Regions from separate parts of the Ureibacillus sp. FSL K6-0165 genome, predicted to be linked through region 2. Evidence: riboswitches for the same ligand, from Rfam matches in the RefSeq annotation. Region 2 holds a riboswitch; the other holds the start of a gene.

Region 1 (9,695 bases), 1.2 Mb from region 2:
AAGTGGCTTTCTAAGTCGCCTTCGAAAGTGGAGCGAGCACCAGTGATTCCATTAACTGTCACCGCATAAATAAATCCTTCGCTTGCTTTTGTAAGCTTTTCAATTCGCTCTGGCGTACTTGTCAATGAAACAAGCTGAACTAAGTCAACGCCATATGCCTTAAGTGAAGGGTGAACGATAGTACTTTCTTCTAGTGGCATATCTGGAATAATGACGCCGCGAATGCCTGCCTCATAAGCATCTTTTGCAAATGCATCGATTCCGTAGGCTAAAATCGGGTTTAAATAGGTCATTGCCACTAATGGAACGGTAATTTCATCTGCGAAAGAGGCAAGAGTTTCAAGTACTTTTCGTAATGTTGTGCCCTTTGCTAATGCTCTTACAGCAGCCTCTTCAATCGTCGGTCCATCCGCTACAGGGTCGGTGAAGGGGATGCCCACTTCAATCGCAGTGACTCCTAGTTGTTGCAATTTCAAAATCGTCGGTTTCAACGTATCAAGCCCGCCATCGCCAGCCATTATGTAAGGAATAAAAGCTTTATGGCCTAGGCGAGTTGCTTCTACAATTGCTTCAGTTAATTGGCTCATGATAAGTCACCTCCAAGGGCATCAAAAATTGTATGAACGTCTTTATCTCCACGGCCGGATAAACAAACGACAATAATCTGATCTTGGTTCATTGTTTTTGCAAGTTCAGTAGCATAATAAACGGCATGGGCGCTCTCTAAAGCAGGGAGAATCCCTTCTGTTTGGCAAAGAAGTTTAACCGCCGCAAGCGCTTCTTCATCAGTTGCCATGACATATTGGGCGCGGCCAGTTTCATACAAATAGCAATGTTCTGGGCCGACTCCCGGATAGTCAAGCCCTGCGGAAATGGAGTGAGCTTCTTGTACAAATCCGTCATCATCTTGCAATAAGTACATATAAGCGCCATGCAATACACCCGTTTTTCCACCGTTAATAGCAGCTGCATGTTTTCCGGTTTCAAAGCCTTTTCCGGCAGCTTCCACACCGTATAGAGCAACCTCTTGATTTTCAACGAAAGGATAGAACATACCAATGGAGTTGCTGCCACCTCCGATGCAAGCAACAACAGCATCAGGCAGTCGGTTTTCCTTTCCGATAATTTGTTTTTTCGTTTCATCGCCAATGACCCGTTGGAAGTCGCGGACAATTGTAGGGAAGGGGTGTGGCCCCATGGCAGAGCCTAAAATGTAATGGGTTGTTTCTACATTTGTCGCCCAGTAACGCAACGCTTCGTTGACCGCATCTTTTAATGTTCTTGAGCCTTTATCGACAGCCACCACTTTTGTACCTAAAAGTTCCATGCGGAATACGTTCAATGCTTGACGCTTTACATCTTCTGCTCCCATGAAGACGATGCATTCCATGTTGAGTAGGGCGCAGGCAGTTGCAGTTGCGACACCATGTTGACCAGCTCCTGTTTCGGCAACAATTTTTATTTTGCCCATCCGTTTTGCAAGCAATGCCTGGCCAAGAGCGTTGTTAATTTTGTGGGCTCCTGTGTGATTTAAATCTTCTCGTTTTAAATAAATTTTTGCGCCGCCACAATGCTCAGTAAGTCGTTCTGCAAAGTAAAGGGGCGTTTCTCTGCCAACGTAATTTTTTAAATAGTAGTGAAGTTCCTGTTGGAAAGACTCATCATGTTTATATTGTTCATAAGCTTCTTCAAGTTCCAGTAAGGCTGTCATTAATGTTTCCGGAACAAATTGACCGCCAAAACGACCGAACTTGCCTTTTACTTTCGTCATGTCATTTAGCTCCTTTAACCGTTTATTGTAAAGTTGTTGCTGCTTGGATGAATGATTGAATCAGTTCACAATTTTTCTTTCCATCTTGCTCAACGCCGCTTGAAACATCTACAGCGAAAGGGTGTACCGCTGCAATCGCCTGCTGCACGTTCAAAGCATTCAGTCCTCCTGCAAGTATTACTTTCTCTTTAGGGATGGAAAGTTGATCAAGTAAAGACCAATCAAATGCTTTACCACTCCCGCCAGCGAAATCTGTTCCGGGAGCATCGAATAAATAGTAATCTACGTTGTACTTGCTAGCTTTTTCAACATCGCTAAGCTCGCGGATGGAAAAAGCTTTGATAGAAGGGAGTCCTAGTTTTTCGATAAAAGTTGGTTCTTCATTGCCATGATATTGAATGAAATCGAGTGGTACTTTTTCAAAAGCTTCTTTCACTTCATCTTCTGTCGGATTGACAAATACACCAACTTTTTTCACATGTTTCGGTACTATTTGTGAAAGTTCACAGGCCTTTCTGATGGAAATTTGTCTTTTGCTTGGCGCAAACACAAAGCCTAAAAAATTCGCTCCTGCAGCAACTGCACAATGCACGTGAACTTTTTCTTTTAATCCGCAAATTTTCACTTTTGTCATCGCTCTACATCCTTAAGGGAGGAAGTTTTATTTGGAAAGATTTTAATGTCTCTTCCACATTGCCGCTTCTCATCAACGATTCGCCGACAAGAATTCCACGAGCTCCCGCTTTAGCAACACGTTCGGCATCCACTGTTTCAAAAATGCCGCTTTCACTAATAAAGGCAATGTTATCAATTCGATTGATTGTTTCTGCCAACTTTTCAGTTTGAGCCAAGTCTACTTGGAATGTTTTTAAATCTCTGTTATTGACGCCAATCAATTTTGGATGAAGGCAAAGGGCTCGTTTCAGTTCTTCCTCGCTGTGTACTTCAACAAGTACCTCCAATCCTAAACTGATTGCGTACTCATACAATTCTGATAATGTTTCATCATCTAATGCAGCGACGATCAGAAGAATGACCGATGCACCAGCATGAAGTGCATAATCGATTTGAGCTTTATCGATGATGAAATCTTTATTTAAAATTGGAGTATCCACATGATTTGCAATGCTGGCCAAGTCTTCAAAAGATCCTTTGAAAAACTTTTCTTCCGTTAAAACAGAGATGCATGCTGCACCAGCTTGTGCATATCGTTTTGCTTGTTTTACTGGGTCGGCGTTCTCATTTATGATGCCTTTAGAAGGGGAGGCTCGCTTCATTTCTGCAATAATTTGAAGAGTGTTAGATTTTCGTAATGCATCGTACAATGATGGCCGTTTTTTTAAAGGAATGTCCCATTGGGGCTTTGATTCTTTCAATTTTGAAAGAATCGCTTTTTTATGTTCAATTATCATATCTAAAATCGTCATTAAATTGCTTGCTCCTTTATTGTGTTTTGGCTAAATTCAATCACTGCTTCTAGTTTCTTATAAGCACGACCGGATTCGATGGCATCACGAGCCATGGAAACACCTTCCTTCAATGTTTCGGCAATGCCGTATGCGAAGAAACCGAGAGCTGAATTTAAAACGACTGCATCATAGTATGGCGAGCGTTTTCCTTTCAATAATTCTTTTAATATTTCAGCATTTTCTTCCGGTGTACCACCACGGAGGTGTGATATCGATGCAGGTTGTAAACCCAGTTCTTCAATGTTGATGGTGAAAGGTTTAATTTCGCCATTTTCCAACAGGGCAGAACGGTTTCGGTGGTCGAGAGAAGCTTCATCCATGCCTTGTGATCCTGAAATAACGATAGCTCGCTTTCTCCCTAAAATACTTAATACTTTTGCATATTCCTCCACGAAATCTGGACGATTAATGCCGACTAGTTGAACCTCTAAGTCAACAGGATTTGTTAAGGGGCCAACTAAGTTGAAAATGGTTGGCTTACCAATTGCTCGACGAACTTCACCGATGCGTTTCAGTTTTGGATGAACGGCCGGGGCATATAGAAAAGTGATTCCTTCTTGTTCCAATAACTGTACGGACTCATGGACAGTAAAATCTGTATGAATGCCTAGTGCTTGTAGGACATCGGCACTTCCAGAAGAACTAGAAATTTTCCGATTGCCATGTTTTGCGACTTTCACAAAGCTGCTTGCTAATACAAAGGCAGAAGTTGTACTGATGTTGAAAGTTTTCAGACCGTCGCCCCCAGTACCGCAAATATCGATATAAGTACCTTTTGTGACAGGGAAATGAATGGCATTGGATTTCATCACGATGGAAAGTGCGGCAATTTCCTCCGCTGTTTCACCTTTTTCATGAAGTGCTACTAAAAATTCAGCAATTGCTTCTTTTGGTGTTTCCTCGTTAAAGATGATTTCTGCCGCTTGAATCATATCGTCATAAGATAAGTTTTCTTTTTCTTGAACACGTTTTGTAAAAACATGAATGTTCATTCTATCATCCTCCAAATTTAAAATTTGAAGTTTAGATAGAATAGCCGGTGGGAGAAATAAAAAAACCTCTGCAAAAGGGCATGAAAACCCATTTGCAGAGGACGACCTTGCTGCCGCGTTGCCACCTCTATTGAAGCAGTTATGACTTCCACCTCGGTGTGCTCACTGTCGTGAACACTTCCCAATAACGCGGGAAAGACGTCAACCACTTGCGCAGTTGCTCTCGTAAGGCCCATTCACGAAAAGGAATGCACTAGTTTCCACCAACCACTAGCTCTCTATCGCATTACACATTTCGCTACTTTTCCTTACTCATCAATTTTGCTCGGCTATTCTCAACTAAACTCAGACTCTGCTCAACTAAGCTACCGGTGCGGTGATTGTGCTTCCACAACCTTTCTCCGCCACGTTTGATTGCAGTATATTTTATTCCGAAATTGTATGAATGTCAATAATTTTCGGTAAATTCGGGAAGGAAAATGTTATTCGAATAAATAAGTATTTTCGAATTGATAAATTGCTAAATTCAAAAAAATAATTACTGATTGTAAAAATCCATCAAATCCAAAAGAGTTCGTTCGTTTTTAATCCTAGTATAAAAAAATAGCACAGACTGTACATTAGTCTGTGCTACTAGTTTTATATTATTGATCGATTAAATTTTTGAAATTTAATCGTTTATCTAGCAATTGCATAATTGGAATACCGATTAGTAAAACAACCGCTTCACCAATGGCTGTAGTTAACCACGAAAGCCAGAAGGGAAGCTCTAACGCTAACTTTAATTCTAAAGCGATAATCCACATCATGAATGTGAAGACAAATGAGTTAATCAACATACGATAGGCGATGTTTTTCACATATTTGCTAACGATGATAAGAATCGTTAAGCAAATAACGGAGTGGGCTACTCCGAAGACTAAATCAAACCAGCCTAGAGGTGAAAATAAGTTTGATATAAATACGCCTAATACAACACCTAGCATATAGCGAGGGTTAAAGGCAATTAGGTGGTTAAAGATTTCAGCGATGCGAAATTGAATATCGCCAAAGCTTAAAAATGATAGCGTATACGTTACCGCAATATAAAGTGCAGCTATGATTGCGGACATTGCCATAAATTTTGTTTTCATTAAATTTTCACTCCTTAGTTTTTTATCGTGGGATTTCGCGAACCACGGTGTGATAAGCACACAAAATATAATTCTATCATAAACAAAAAGAAAATCAAATTTAGCTTTGGAAAAAATTAACGATGATAAAGGGAAGATTTCGTACAACAAAATAAAGTTCACAACTTTGTCACAAAATATTCATTATTTCAAAAAAACAATTTATTCTAGAAAATCCTCGTAATTTAGCGATTTAAAGCGATAAATTAATATTACTAAAGTAATAAAAAGAATTTTCTTAAATTCAGAACATTCCTAATGTTATTGACTCTTGAACTATGAGAATGTAATATATCGTTAAACTCTAGCTTTATTTGAATAAAGCGAAAATATTTTTTATTCGAAATTGTTAGTAATTTTTCGAAGGATAGTGGGGGAAATTTGTATGAAAAGTAGCATGAAAAAACTATCATTTTTGCTCTTTGGTTTAGTGTTGCTTCTAGCTGCTTGTGGCGGCGGCGGTAATGATACATCTGAATCGAGCGAAAACAACACAGAAAACGAAACAACAGAAGAAGTAAAAAATTATAAGATTGGTGTAACACAAATTGTTGAACATCCATCTTTAAACGCTGCATATCAAGGATTCCAAGATGCATTGAAAGATGCTGGTTTAAATGTTAAATATGATTATCAAATTGCACAAAACGATAATAGTTTGAATACGCAAATTGCACAAAACTTAGCAAGTGCAGGAGTAGATTTGATTTTCGCCAACTCCACTCCATCTGCACAAGCTGCTAAAAATGTAACAACTGAAATTCCAATTGTTTTTACATCTGTAACAGATCCGGTTGCAGCTCAATTAATTGATTCGATTGAATCACCTGGTGCAAACGTTACTGGTACGATTGACTTGCACCCAGAAGCAATTAAAACAACGGTAGAATTCATGAAAGACGCTTTAGACGTTAAATCAATCGGAATGGTTTACAACGCAGGTGAACAAAACTCAGTAGCTCAAGTAAACCAAGTGAAAGAGATTGCTGATTCATTAGGTTTAAAAGTAGAAGGTGCTACTGTATCTCAAAGTTCAGAGATCAAACAAGCTGCAGAATCTTTAATCGGAAAAGTTGATGCATTTTATATCATTACAGATAACACAGTCGTATCCGCTCTAGAATCTATTATTCAAGTAGCAGATAGCAATAAACTACCGCTTGTTGTTGGTGAATTTGACTCTGTAAGACGCGGCGGATTGTTGGCATTTGGTTTCGAGTATTACGATATCGGATATCAAGCTGGTGAAATGGCTGCAAAAATCTTAAAAGGTGAAGCGACACCTGCAGATATTCCAGCAGAATATCCAAATACATTGAAATTAGTAATGAATAAAGATGCAATTGAGAAACTTGGTCTTGAAGTGAAAGACGAGTGGGAAGCTGAGCTTGTCGAAACACAACAATAAAATATTTTCAACATGTTAGGAGAGATGATTCAATATGTTTACAGCAATGTTCGGTGCAGTTGAGCAAGGAATCATCTACGCAATAATGGCACTCGGAGTGTATCTAACATTCCGAGTGTTAGATTTTCCAGACTTGACGGTAGATGGTAGCTTTGTTTCGGGTGCGGCTACAGCTGCAACAATGATTGTTTTAGGTTATCACCCAATATTAGCTACGTTAGCAGCGATTGTCGTAGGATTTATTGCAGGATGTATCACTGGTTTGCTCCATACAAAAGGAAACATTAATCCGCTCCTTGCCGGGATCATTATGATGATTGGCCTCTATTCCGTAAACCTGCGAATTATGGGCTTCTCAAGTGAAAATGCAACGAGCCTTCCGAACGTTCCTCTACTAAATAGTGAAACAATCTTCACTAAAATTTATTCTTTCTGGGAACATTTAGGGATTGATGCATTTTTCAATAACATTTTGACGAGTTTAGGAGTAAAAAATCTTCCACAAACTTGGGAAATACTTTTTGTCATGATAATTCTTACAACAGCAATTAAGTTCATAGTGGATTGGTTCCTCAAAACAGAGATTGGTCTAGCGATTCGTGCTACGGGGGATAACAAACGAATGATTCGCAGTTTTTCTGCGAATACGGACACTTTAATTATTTTAGGTGTTGGATTATCGAATGGGTTAGTAGCGTTAGCGGGGGCTTTAATCGCCCAATATAATAAATATTCCGATGCGACAATGGGGATCGGGATGATTACAGTTGGTCTAGCATCTGTCATTATCGGTGAAGCGATTTTTGGAACGAAATCAATCATGCGCACTACTTTTGCGGTAATAGTTGGAGCAATTGTTTATCGGATTGTACTTGCGATTGCATTGCGAGTGCCATTCCTCGATGCAAGTGATATGAAATTGATTACAGCCATCATTGTAATCTTAGCGTTAATCGTTCCGCAAATGATTGATAAGCAAAAAGATAAGAAGCGGAAGGCGAAGCGACTGCAAGAAAAGCTAGCCGCTGCTCAACTAGAAAAGCAAGGAGGCGATCACCTTGCTTAAGCTAGAAGGCATTAACAAAATTTTTAATGAAGGTACACCAGATGAAAAGGTGGCTTTGAATAACATCAATCTTCATTTAAAACCTGGAGATTTCGTAACGGTTATCGGAAGTAATGGTGCGGGAAAGTCAACAATGATGAACATGATTTCTGGAGTATTAAAACCAGATGTTGGGAAAGTATGGATTGATGGAAAAGACGTAACCCATTTACCTGAATACAAGCGCTCTCATTATATCGGGCGCGTTTTCCAAGATCCGATGGCGGGTACGGCACCATCTATGACGATTGAGGAAAATCTTGCAATTGCCTATGCCCGAAATTCCAATCGTTCATTGAGGTTAGGTGTGAATCGACAACGCCGCGACTTCTTCCGTACCTCCCTTGAAAAATTGCATTTAAATTTAGAAAATCGCTTAAATGCAAAAGTAGGATTGCTATCCGGTGGGGAAAGACAGGCATTGTCATTATTAATGGCAACATTTACGCAACCTGCGATTCTATTACTAGATGAGCATACGGCAGCTCTTGACCCATCACGAGCAGAATTGATTACGAACTTAACAAAGCAATTGGTAGAAGAAAATCATTTAACAACGTTAATGGTAACGCACAACATGCAACAAGCCATCGATTTAGGCAATCGTTTAATTATGATGGATAAAGGGCAAATCATTTTAGAAGTAGATGAAGATCAAAAACCAAACTTAACAATTCCTGACTTAATGGCTGAATTCGAACGCATCCGCGGTGAAAAAATGAATTCTGACCGAGCGTTGTTGGGGTAATTAATGTTGATATAGCCAACTCTTTATTATAAGGGTTGGTTTTTATTTTTTTTTAAATGCCAAAATAAAAATGAATACTATCCTTCCAACTTGAAAAAAATAATACAAAATCTGTTAATAAAATCTAAAACCCGAGCGCTTATCACATTAAACGCTCGGGTTTCTTTTTGTTAAATCAACAATCCAAATAAAGTGCTGTCTTTATTCACTTCTTTAAACTCAAAACCATTCACTCGCATGCGATCGATTAAGCCTTCATAATCTCCCGGTTTGCTTACTTCAATTCCGACTAGTGCAGGACCTTCTTCTTTATTGTTTTTCTTCGTATATTCAAATCGGATAATATCATCATTAGGGCCGAGAACAACCGTTAAGAATTGGCGTAATGCTCCTGCGCGTTGAGGGAAGTTGACGATAAAGTAGTAAAGCAAACCTTCATATAATAATGATTTTTCTTTAATCTCTTGCATACGGCTGATATCATTATTGCCACCTGTAATAATCGCAACGGCCGTTTTTCCTTTTAGCTGATCCGCATAAAAATCAAGGGCGGATACTGGTAATGCGCCGGATGGTTCTGCAATGATAGCGTGTTTATTATATAAGTCAAGAATAGTTGTACTTACTTTTCCTTCCGGTATTGTAATAATATCATCTAAATATTTGCGGCAAATTTCATAAGTTTTTTGCCCAACAGATTGAACTGCTGTACCGTCGCAAAACTTATCAATTTTTTCTAAAGTGACAGGTCCGCCATTTTCAAAGGCTGCTTTCATGCTTGGAGCGCCTTCTGGTTCAACACCAATCACTTTTGTATTTGGTGAAATGTTTTTAATATAGGCAGCAACTCCGCTCATTAATCCTCCGCCACCGATACCTCCAAATACAAAATCAAGAGGTTCTTCAATGTCATTTAAAATTTCTACGCCCAATGTGCCTTGTCCAGCGATGATATCATAATCATCAAAAGGATGAATAAAGATCATTTCATGTTCCAAACAATAATCCATCGCTGCATTTGCTGAATCAT
Region 2 (9,695 bases):
GAATAATTACCGGTGAAACTGCATTTGGAATAATGTGTTTAATGATAATCAATGGTTTAGAAATTCCAAAAGTTTCTGCTGATTTCACAAAAAGCTTCTCTTTTAACCCTAGTGCTTCAGCCCTTGCTAGTCGTATATAGACAGGAACTTTTACGATAGCAATGGCAAGCATAGCGTTTTGTAAATTTGGTCCTAATACTGCCGCCAATGCCATCGCTAAAATTAAACTTGGGAATGCCAAAATCATATCGACAAGTCGCATAATGATGGTGTCCACAATTCCACCAAGATAACCTGAAATACTGCCAATTATAAGACCGACCAAAGCTGCAATAAAAATAACGACAATACCAAGCCCAAGGGATAAGATGGCACCATAAAAAATTCTTGTAAAAATATCTCTTCCTACTTCATCGGTACCAAACCAATGACTATTTGACGGTGGTTGAAACTTATTTGCTAAATCGATTTTGTTTGGATCATAGGGAGAAATAAAAGGCACGAGTATCGACAGGACCACAATGATACATAAAATTGCTAAACCAACGAGGGTCATTTTGTTTTGTTTCAATTTATACCAGAAGGGATTTTTTGTAGTTTCCAACTTATAGTATCTGCTTACCATAATTTCCCCCTTATCGCTTCAACTGCGGATTTAAAATCAGATAAATTATATCCACTGTTAAATTAATCAACACATATCCAACTCCAATAAAAATCGTAAAGCCCATAATTGCAGGAAAATCTAAATATTGTATAGACTCCACAACAAATTTCCCCATGCCTGGCCACCCAAAGATTGTTTCCGTTACAATAGCTCCGCCTAGCAAAGATCCAAAGGCTACACCAATTACTGTCACTGTAGGAATTAATGCATTTCGCAACGCATAGGAAACAATTAACAATCTGCCTTGAATTCCATTTGCAATAGCTGTTCTTATATATTCTTGTTTCATTACTTCCAACATACTCGCACGTACTTGTCTTGTAATTACAGCCAATTGTGCAAAAGATAATACGATGGCCGGCAACAATAAATGTTTGATGCTACTTTTTAGCGCAATAGTGTCTAGAGTTAGAATGCTGTCGATAATGTAAAATCCTGTAATATGTGTTGGTGGATTTACATCTGTTCCAATTCTGCCGTTTGAAGGCAGCCATCCTAACATTCCATAAAAAATTAAAATGGCAACTAATCCGCTAAAAAACACTGGTATGGATACCCCACTAATGGAAAATACGCGGCTTATATGATCCCAAAAAGTATTTTTCTTAAGAGCAGCTAACACTCCAAGAGGAATCCCTATTAATATTGCAATGAAAAATGCTGCAATTGCCAATTCCAAAGTAGCAGGGAAAAATTGAAGTAAATCATTTAAAACAGGGCGTTGTGTTCGAATAGATGTACCTAAATCTCCTTTTAATAAATCACCCATATAATTGAAATATTGGATCCAGACTGGCTGGTCTAGACCCAATTGTTTACGAATGGATTGCAATGTTTCTTCACTTGCTCTTTGTCCAGCAATCATACTAGCAGGATCACCTGGAATGACACGGGACATAAAGAATGTCACCAATGTCACTCCAAAAATAACAAAAACTAATAATCCAAGCCTTTTCACAATTATCTTGAGCATGTATGCCACCCCATTTTATTTAGACATCTCATGCAAATTGTACTGTCCTTCTAGCATAGGGTTGTAAACAAATCCTTTTACTCGTTTGTTCATCGGTAAAATAAAGTCTTTTTGATAAAGTAAAATATAAGGTGCATCTTCTAACACAATATCCTGAACTTGTTTATAAAGATTATGGCGAACTTCTTGATCATTTTTCGCCACAGCTTCTCTTAATAACTGATCTACTTCAGGATTTGCATAGAATGCACGATTTCCTGCTAAACCATGGTTTTCTGAATCAAACCAATAGTTCATGAACATATATGGATCACCAAAGTCTGGACTCCATACGCCAAGCATCAAATCAAATTCACCTTTATCCATCATTTCACGAGAAGTAGCATAAGCAACTTTATTTAGATTTACTTTCACACCAATTTCCGCTAAATTTGCTTGAATTGTAATCGCTTCTGACTCCCACCATGACTTATTATCAGAATATAGTAATGTCAACTCGAGATTTTCCACTCCTGCTTCTTGCAATAATTGTTTAGCCTTTTCCACATCATGGTTATATTGTTTCACCGATTTGTCATGTCCCCAAAGCCCTTCTGGAATTGGTCCGTGCATTTGAGTCGCAAATCCAAGTTGCACTCCGCTAATTAAACTTTCGTAATCAATTGCATAGTTTAGTGCTTGTCTTACTCGTTTATCTTGTAGCGCAGGATGTCCATTTTTCGTATTGATATATACATAGTCAACTAGTAAACTAGGCTCTTGCAAAATCGTTACATGTTCAACATTTTCTAGCGTATGAATTTGATCTACTGGGATTCCTTCTGCAATATCGATTTCGCCTTTCTCTAACTGCATTCGTTGAACAGATGGATCGTTAATAATTCTGAATAAAACCTTTTTAAAATGAGGTTGAATTTTTGAATGTTCGTTTACCTCTAATGTAATGGACTCTCCTTTTTTCCATTCCGTTAATTTATATGGACCACTACCCATCGTTGCACTAGCTAGATAGTTTTGCCCTAAATCTCCATTTTGGTCATGTTCCATAACTTTCGGGTTTACAATATTTCCGTAGTTAGCTGCAAGAGTTGATAAAAACGGTGGGAATGGTTCAGATAATATAAATTTCACAGTCAATGGATCTTCTACAACAATTTCAGAAACCATACTAAATACACTTGCTGGTCCTTGGTTGATTTTCAATGTTCTCTCAAAGCTAGCTTTCACCGCTTCCGCATCCACTGGTGTCCCATCAGAAAATTTATGACCGTCTTCTAAATAAAAAGTCCAAGTTTTTCCATCTTCACTTACTTCCCATTCTTTTGCAAGTCCAGGTTTAATATTCGTTGTTGCCCCGTCATAATCTACTAATCTTTGATAAACATTATAGACAACTTTCCAAGTTGTATTATCCATCGTGATGGCAGGATCTAAAGATGTAACATCTGCTGGTATTGCAACAACTAGTTGGTCTGAACTAGACTGCGTTCCTTCATTAGTCGCTGTATCTTCTTTCGTTGGTGCATTAGCATTTTCTTGACAAGCTGCAAGTAAGAAGACTAATGCAAACATTAAGAAATTAAACCAATTTTTTCTCATAACATTCCTCCCTAATAAATGTTTCATTCAATTTCTCCGATTTCAGACTTTGGTTTGTATGTTGAGTCCGCTTATGCTGATTAGAAGAAATTTAATAGAGTTTGCTATAATAACTAATCAATTTGTAATAAATATTTAACCTTCGTAATAGAATAGCTTTATCATGATATATGCACTGTAGAACTATTTTATGTTTAATGAGAACTATTCTTTTTCTATCAAATGTAATGAATTGAGAGGGAAAAAATCTTAATAGGAAATATAAATAGATAGAATGTAAAACAATCTTCGAATATATTTAATAGAGTTTTAATTTTTAGGGTGTGTATAAATTGATTAAAGCAATTGTACTTTTTGTATTTGCAGGGTTAGCAGAAATTGGGGGAGGCTATTAATTTGGCAGTGGTTAAGAGAAGATCGTTCCGCTCTATTAGGTTTAATTGGTGGAATTGTCCTATTCCTATATGGAGTCATCGCCACATTCCAATCCTTCCCAAACTTCGGCAAAGTCTACGCAGCTTATGGAGGAGTATTTATTTTTCTTTCAGTGCTTTGGGGATGGAGCATCGATAAGAAAACCCCAGATATTTATGATTGGATTGGAACGGCAATATGCTTAGCTGGTGTTGCGGTCATGTTATTTGCACCGAGAGAATAATGTCTTAATATTTATGTATTTGAACATGAAATTACTTTAGCATTGGTGAAGGGCAACTAGATATTATAGAATAATATAAATTACTTTTACCATTTTATTTTAGGAGGCCGTCATGGAAAACGAATATGTGGTTGGTTGGGGCACATTGGCATTAATAAACGCAGGGCTTGCACAAGGAAAAAATCGCTCTGGATTGAACTGGTTTTTGCTTTCCTTATTATTAGGTCCTGTAGCAACATTGATTTTATTATTTGTTGAAAAGCGTTAAATTTATTGTTTCTTCAAAAGAGGGCGTCATTCGATTTAACATAATTAGAATGAACGCCCAATTATTTTTTATATAGATGTAGAAGCCCCTTACTCCATCAAAAAAGACTGCTTAAATAGCATGGCGCTTAAGCAGTCTTTACGATCAAACTATGATTCCCAAACCTAAAACTAGAAGTACGTAATGTTTTTTTAAACCCCTCTTTTATTTCCCCAAACGAGGGTATGGAGTTGAGGCAGTACTTTCACGTTTTGTAATTCCTCATCTGCCATTACTTTGTTAATGAGACTTTCATATTTTTTCAGTAAGTGGCTAACGAGTTTCGTTTGATCTTTTGTAGTTGTGTCATCATTGCCAACCTGTAAGAAAAATGGAATAGTCGGATATCTTAAATGTACTTTTTTTGCATATTCATAATCTTCCTCATCAAACACAACGACTTTCAATGAAATGTGCTGGTTGCCGTTTCGGGCATTTAGCTTATCTATGATTTCAGTAAGTACAGTAAAATCTGTTTTCATCCCAGAACTTGGCGGTTTTGGGGAAATCGTTAATTCATCGATTTCATACAGCCAATCTTGCCATCTGCTCCCTTGCGTTTCAACGCCAATTCTTATATCATTTTCCTTTAAAATCCGAACTAATGCCTCTAGATGACGAATCAATACAGGATTCCCACCGGAAATGGTAACAAAAGAAAATCCATTTCCTCCTAACCTCTTTAACTCAGTCCAAATCTCTTCCGCCGTCATTTGCTTAATCAAACTTTTGCCGCTGCCGTCCCAAGTAAAGGCAGAATCACACCAGGAACAGGAATAGTCACAACCTGCCGTGCGGACAAACATCGTCTTTTGCCCTATGACCATCCCTTCCCCTTGGATGGTCGGTCCAAAAATCTCGATGACGGCGATTTTACTCATCTTCCATCCACTCCCGTCTAGCTTCTGCATAACTTGTAGGAGTCTCATAGAGTCGAATAAATTCTACCCGCGCATCATCAAAACCTTTCTCCTGCAACGCTTCCGCCAATTTTTCATAAATCCAAACGACCATATTCTCAGCCGTTGTGTTCATCGGGGGCAACGTTTCATTTAAATAGCGATGATCCAAATAGATTTCAATTTTTTCTTTCCATATTTCTTTAAGATCGCCAAAATCAATCACCAATCCCCGATTGTCCGGATAGCCGCTGACGCCCAGTACCACTTTGTACGTATGGCCATGTAGATTTTTACATTTCCCATCATATGCATGTAAATGATGAGCAGCGTCAAAAGTAAACTCCTTGCTGACGAGCACACGCTTCGAGTGATATCTCAATTGGACTCTTTGAATATCTTCATCTAGTTTTTGAAGCTTATCAACAATTCTAAAATCTAACATGTGAAGCACCCTTTCTAGAACGCAAATACTCATCAAGACCTCTTTTTCTCAACTTACATGCTGGACATTCTCCACAGCCATCTGCAATGATTCCGTTATAGCAAGTCAATGTATTGTTTCGTACAAAATCAAGCACACCTAATTTGTCTGCCAGTTCCCATGTTTGTGCTTTCGTTAACCACATGAGCGGCGTATGAATGACAAACGTATCATCCATCGCTAAATTCATTGTTACATTCAACGATTTGATAAAAACATCACGGCAATCAGGATAGCCACTAAAATCCGTTTCACATACGCCTGTTACGATATGCTTTGCTCCTACTTGGCTAGCTAACACCCCTGCAAAGGAAAGGAATAGCAAATTGCGCCCCGGCACAAAGGTAGAAGGAAGCTCGCCATCTTTCCCTTCCTCAACTTCGATATCATCCCGTGTTAGTGCGTTTGGAGCTAGCTGATTTAAAAGGGACATATCAAGAATGTGATGCTTTACCCCTACTTCCTTTGCGATTTCCTTTGCACATTCAATTTCCAATCGATGTCTTTGACCATAATCAAACGTCACAGCTTCCACTTCTTTAAACTGTTCTTTTGCCCAAAACAAACATGTCGTGCTGTCTTGTCCACCACTAAATACGACGATTGCTTTTTCTTCTTTTAATATCATCATTAAAGACACTCCTTCATAAAGAAAAAAACAGCATCCTAAGAAGGAAATGCTGTTTCTTCTTAGTTTTTTATAGAGGGTAGCTAAGAACCTCTGTTATTCAATTTATCGATTATCCACTTTTTCTGGATATAAATCATGATTCATTAAACGGTAATTTGCCATTTCTTCATATTTCGTTCCAGGTCTTCCGTAGTTGCACCATGGATCGATTGAAATTCCCCCGCGCGGAGTAAATTTCCCCCACACTTCAATATATCTTGGATCTAATAATTCAATTAAATCATTCATAATGATATTTACGCAGTCTTCATGAAAATCTCCATGATTTCGAAAACTGAATAAATATAATTTCAGCGATTTGCTTTCCACCAATTTTTTATCCGGAATATAAGAAATATAAATCGTTGCAAAATCCGGCTGCTGTGTAAGCGGACAAAGACTAGTAAATTCAGGACAATTGAATTTTACAAAATAATCCCGATTGACATGTAAATTATCCACTGCTTCCAATACTTCTGGCGCATATTTTGTTGGATATGACGTCTTTTGATTACCGAGCAGCGTCAAATCCTTTAAACCATCTTCTAATTTGCGACTAGACATAAAAAAACCTCCTTGCAAAATGTTTCCCAACATTTTCAAGAGAGGTAAACCCAATTCATTCTATTAAAACTGATGAAATATTATTGTTTCATAGTTTTTTATAGAGGGTTATGCTATGAACCTCTCCCGTTCTAGTCGGGTATTCAACTTTACTTAGTAATATTATAGAATATAGTGAAAAAGGTCAAATTTTTTTAGAAAGTTTATTAAAAAAGCAATGAGATAATCAATGGATTGCCATTTCAAATCTCAATTATCCCACCACTGATTCGCTTAAAGCCGCGCAATTTCCCTAGCTCCTCCACAAAACGGAGGCATGCAAGATCTTTCGCTTTTGCTTCAATCATAATATCTGCAGATTTTCCGAAATCCTTTAAGGCTTTAATTAATGGAAAAGCAAAATCCATATCAACATAATCCGCATGTGCCCGTAACATTTTTTCAGATTTTGGTGATGATAAATGAAATTTCGGAACTTTCCCTGTATGTTCCCAAGTCGCAAAAATCCTTGGCAACAACTCTTCTAATTCACAGTCTCCTTTATTTACTATATAGTGATGGTAATCAAATACAAAAGGTACTTTTAATTTTTCACAAATGGCTAATGTCTCTTCTGCTGTATAGGTTTTATCATCATTTTCCAAAGTCGTTTGCATGCGAATTGTTGAATCTAATTTTTGGAAGTTTTGATAAAATCGGGAAATAGATGCATCTTTATCCCCGTAAGCTCCTCCTACATGGATATTTAACATTGCCTCTTTTTCTAGCCCCATTGCTTGCAACATTTTAAAATGATAGGTCATATCCACAATGGCATTGTTTGTCACATGAGCTTGTTTACTTGTGAATAAAGTAAACTGTCCTGGGTGAAAGCTGACCCGCATTCCATAATTTCGAACCATTTCTCCGATTTCTTTAAAAAGATGTTCAAACGGGGAGATAAACTCCCAATCCACTTCCGGATGTGCAGCTAATGGAATGAGAGATGAAGACATTCGGTACACTAGTATTCCGTGGGCAATATTGTAATGGAGAATGCGAATTGTATTTTTTAAATTTCGCTCCGTGATGGTTAATAATTTCTCGGCTCTACTTGTTTCATCGAGTTTTTTCCAGTTGGTAAAAGTAATTGTATGTGAAGGAGACGCTTCCCACAATGGGAGTGCCATTGAAACATAACCAAATCGAAGTATCATCTGTACACCATCCTAAAAAAGAATGATGAGGATAGTGTTTGTCAATGGAGAACGATACATACATCATAAAGGAGGATTATGAAATCTGACAATAGTGATTACCCCACTATTTCTTTTCGTTTCTATAAATTCCATTCGAGATACTTCCAATCATTGACGAAATGAGATGAGGAAAGTTTGAAAAAATTATCCCATTCCATAATTTTATTTAAATCGTTGCAATAAATTCAATTTGAACAATTGATTTTGAATAATAACTAGAATTACTAATAATTCTCTAAAAAAATCTTGTATTGATTACCTATGAAATTTTTTAATAATACCATCTTCTCTTTTGTATCTATTACTTCAAATGGAATAAATACTTCATGCTTTTTTAATTTAAATGTTCTCATTTGCCCGATATCAAAATTTAAAATCTTTTGTATCTCCTTTTGAATGATTTTTCCTTTCGCAGATTCAGGATTTCCAGGATCAACATGCAAAATTAAACAACGATATCTTTTATCACCATTCAAAGTTGCAAATTTTTTAGAAGCACCTCTAATGGTAATTGGTTTATATCCTAATGATAAACTCTTATTAGCAATTGTACATTCGATAAAACCTAAGCTATTTAAGTATTTATGTAGTTCACCAAATACGAGTAATTCTTTCATTATTTTCCGCTCCATTAAATTTTTATTTTTTATGATAAATCAATTGAACAACTCCCGATGGAAACGTCTTTGCTTCTACAAGTTTTAGTGCTACTCTATGTTGAATATCAATAAACAATGGTTTCCCCGCTCCTAGAATAATTGGATGGACTGATAAACGATATTCGTCAACTAAATCATGATTAACAAATGTTGTAATGAGACTGGCTCCACCATATAACCAAATATCTTTCCCAGGTTTATTTTTTAATTTATTTACTTCTTCTACTACATTGCCGTTGATGTAAATAGCCTTCCCATCAGCACTTTGTTGTGTTCTAGAAAACACATATTTCTCTTTACTTTCGATTATTTCCCACATTTCTATTTCTTCTGCGCTTGCATTTTCTCCAGGTGAATATTGTCCCCACAATTCATAACTTTTTCTTCCGTAAAAAATCGTATCGATTTGATGGAGAAATTCCGTAAAGTTCATTTCTGGTTCCATAATGCACCAATCGATTTCCCCATTCTTCCCTTCTATAAAGCCATCCAACGTCACTGCTAAATCTAGTATAATCTTTCTTTGGTTTTGCATCGTTTTCCCTCTCTTCCTTAGATTTTCGATTGGAAAACTACTATATCATACGCTTGAACTTTATTGTCAAATATCTCCTTGATAGTGACAAAATCTTATGTTAGCATGATTGATTTTTCTAAGATTTGACGAATGATCCTCGTTGAAGTTTCATTTTCATCTAGACAAAACTTACAGTTGGACTAAAGAAGACAAAAGGCAAAAAGCGAATTGGAATCACTCCAATCCGCCTTAAATAAATTGCCATAATACCTCATTAAATCGATCCCGTTCTTCCCAAAACGTTCCATGGCCGCTATATTGGAAAGGAACGACCTTCGAATTTGATATGAGTTCATTGAGTTCTTGAGCTTGTGCAAAAGGGATTACTTTATCATGTATTCCATGAATGATTAACGTAGGCACATGAATTTTTGAAAGATCCGCATATAAATTTTCATCT

The links. A riboswitch is a leader RNA that binds a small molecule or an ion and turns the genes downstream of it on or off. The one in region 2 is predicted to bind preQ1.
Region 1: another riboswitch for preQ1. It lies ahead of NST00_RS00685 (QueT transporter family protein); the one in region 2 lies ahead of queF (preQ(1) synthase).

Annotation. Positions count from the first base shown of each region.
Region 1 is NZ_JBBOQS010000001.1:138,729-148,423, reverse strand. It holds gene trpA (tryptophan synthase subunit alpha) at 1-587, opposite strand, end outside; gene trpB (tryptophan synthase subunit beta) at 584-1,771, opposite strand; gene NST00_RS00700 (phosphoribosylanthranilate isomerase) at 1,794-2,405, opposite strand; gene trpC (indole-3-glycerol phosphate synthase TrpC) at 2,410-3,198, opposite strand; gene trpD (anthranilate phosphoribosyltransferase) at 3,198-4,232, opposite strand; T-box leader at 4,327-4,557, opposite strand; gene NST00_RS00685 (QueT transporter family protein) at 4,877-5,365, opposite strand; PreQ1 riboswitch class I at 5,374-5,417, opposite strand; gene NST00_RS00680 (ABC transporter substrate-binding protein) at 5,790-6,812, shown strand; gene NST00_RS00675 (ABC transporter permease) at 6,847-7,878, shown strand; gene NST00_RS00670 (ABC transporter ATP-binding protein) at 7,871-8,665, shown strand; gene ilvA (threonine ammonia-lyase IlvA) at 8,836-9,695, opposite strand, start outside.
Region 2 is NZ_JBBOQS010000001.1:1,315,171-1,324,865, reverse strand. It holds gene NST00_RS06590 (ABC transporter permease) at 1-625, opposite strand, end outside; gene NST00_RS06585 (ABC transporter permease) at 636-1,640, opposite strand; gene NST00_RS06580 (ABC transporter substrate-binding protein) at 1,656-3,239, opposite strand; partial or broken gene NST00_RS06575 (YnfA family protein) at 3,572-3,897, shown strand; gene NST00_RS06570 (hypothetical protein) at 4,010-4,165, shown strand; gene queE (7-carboxy-7-deazaguanine synthase QueE) at 4,357-5,085, opposite strand; gene queD (6-carboxytetrahydropterin synthase QueD) at 5,078-5,548, opposite strand; gene queC (7-cyano-7-deazaguanine synthase QueC) at 5,535-6,215, opposite strand; PreQ1 riboswitch class I at 6,272-6,315, opposite strand; gene queF (preQ(1) synthase) at 6,321-6,821, opposite strand; PreQ1 riboswitch class I at 6,906-6,951, opposite strand; gene uvsE (UV DNA damage repair endonuclease UvsE) at 7,064-8,017, opposite strand; gene NST00_RS06540 (hypothetical protein) at 8,284-8,676, opposite strand; gene NST00_RS06535 (dihydrofolate reductase family protein) at 8,699-9,253, opposite strand; gene NST00_RS06530 (alpha/beta fold hydrolase) at 9,485-9,695, opposite strand, start outside.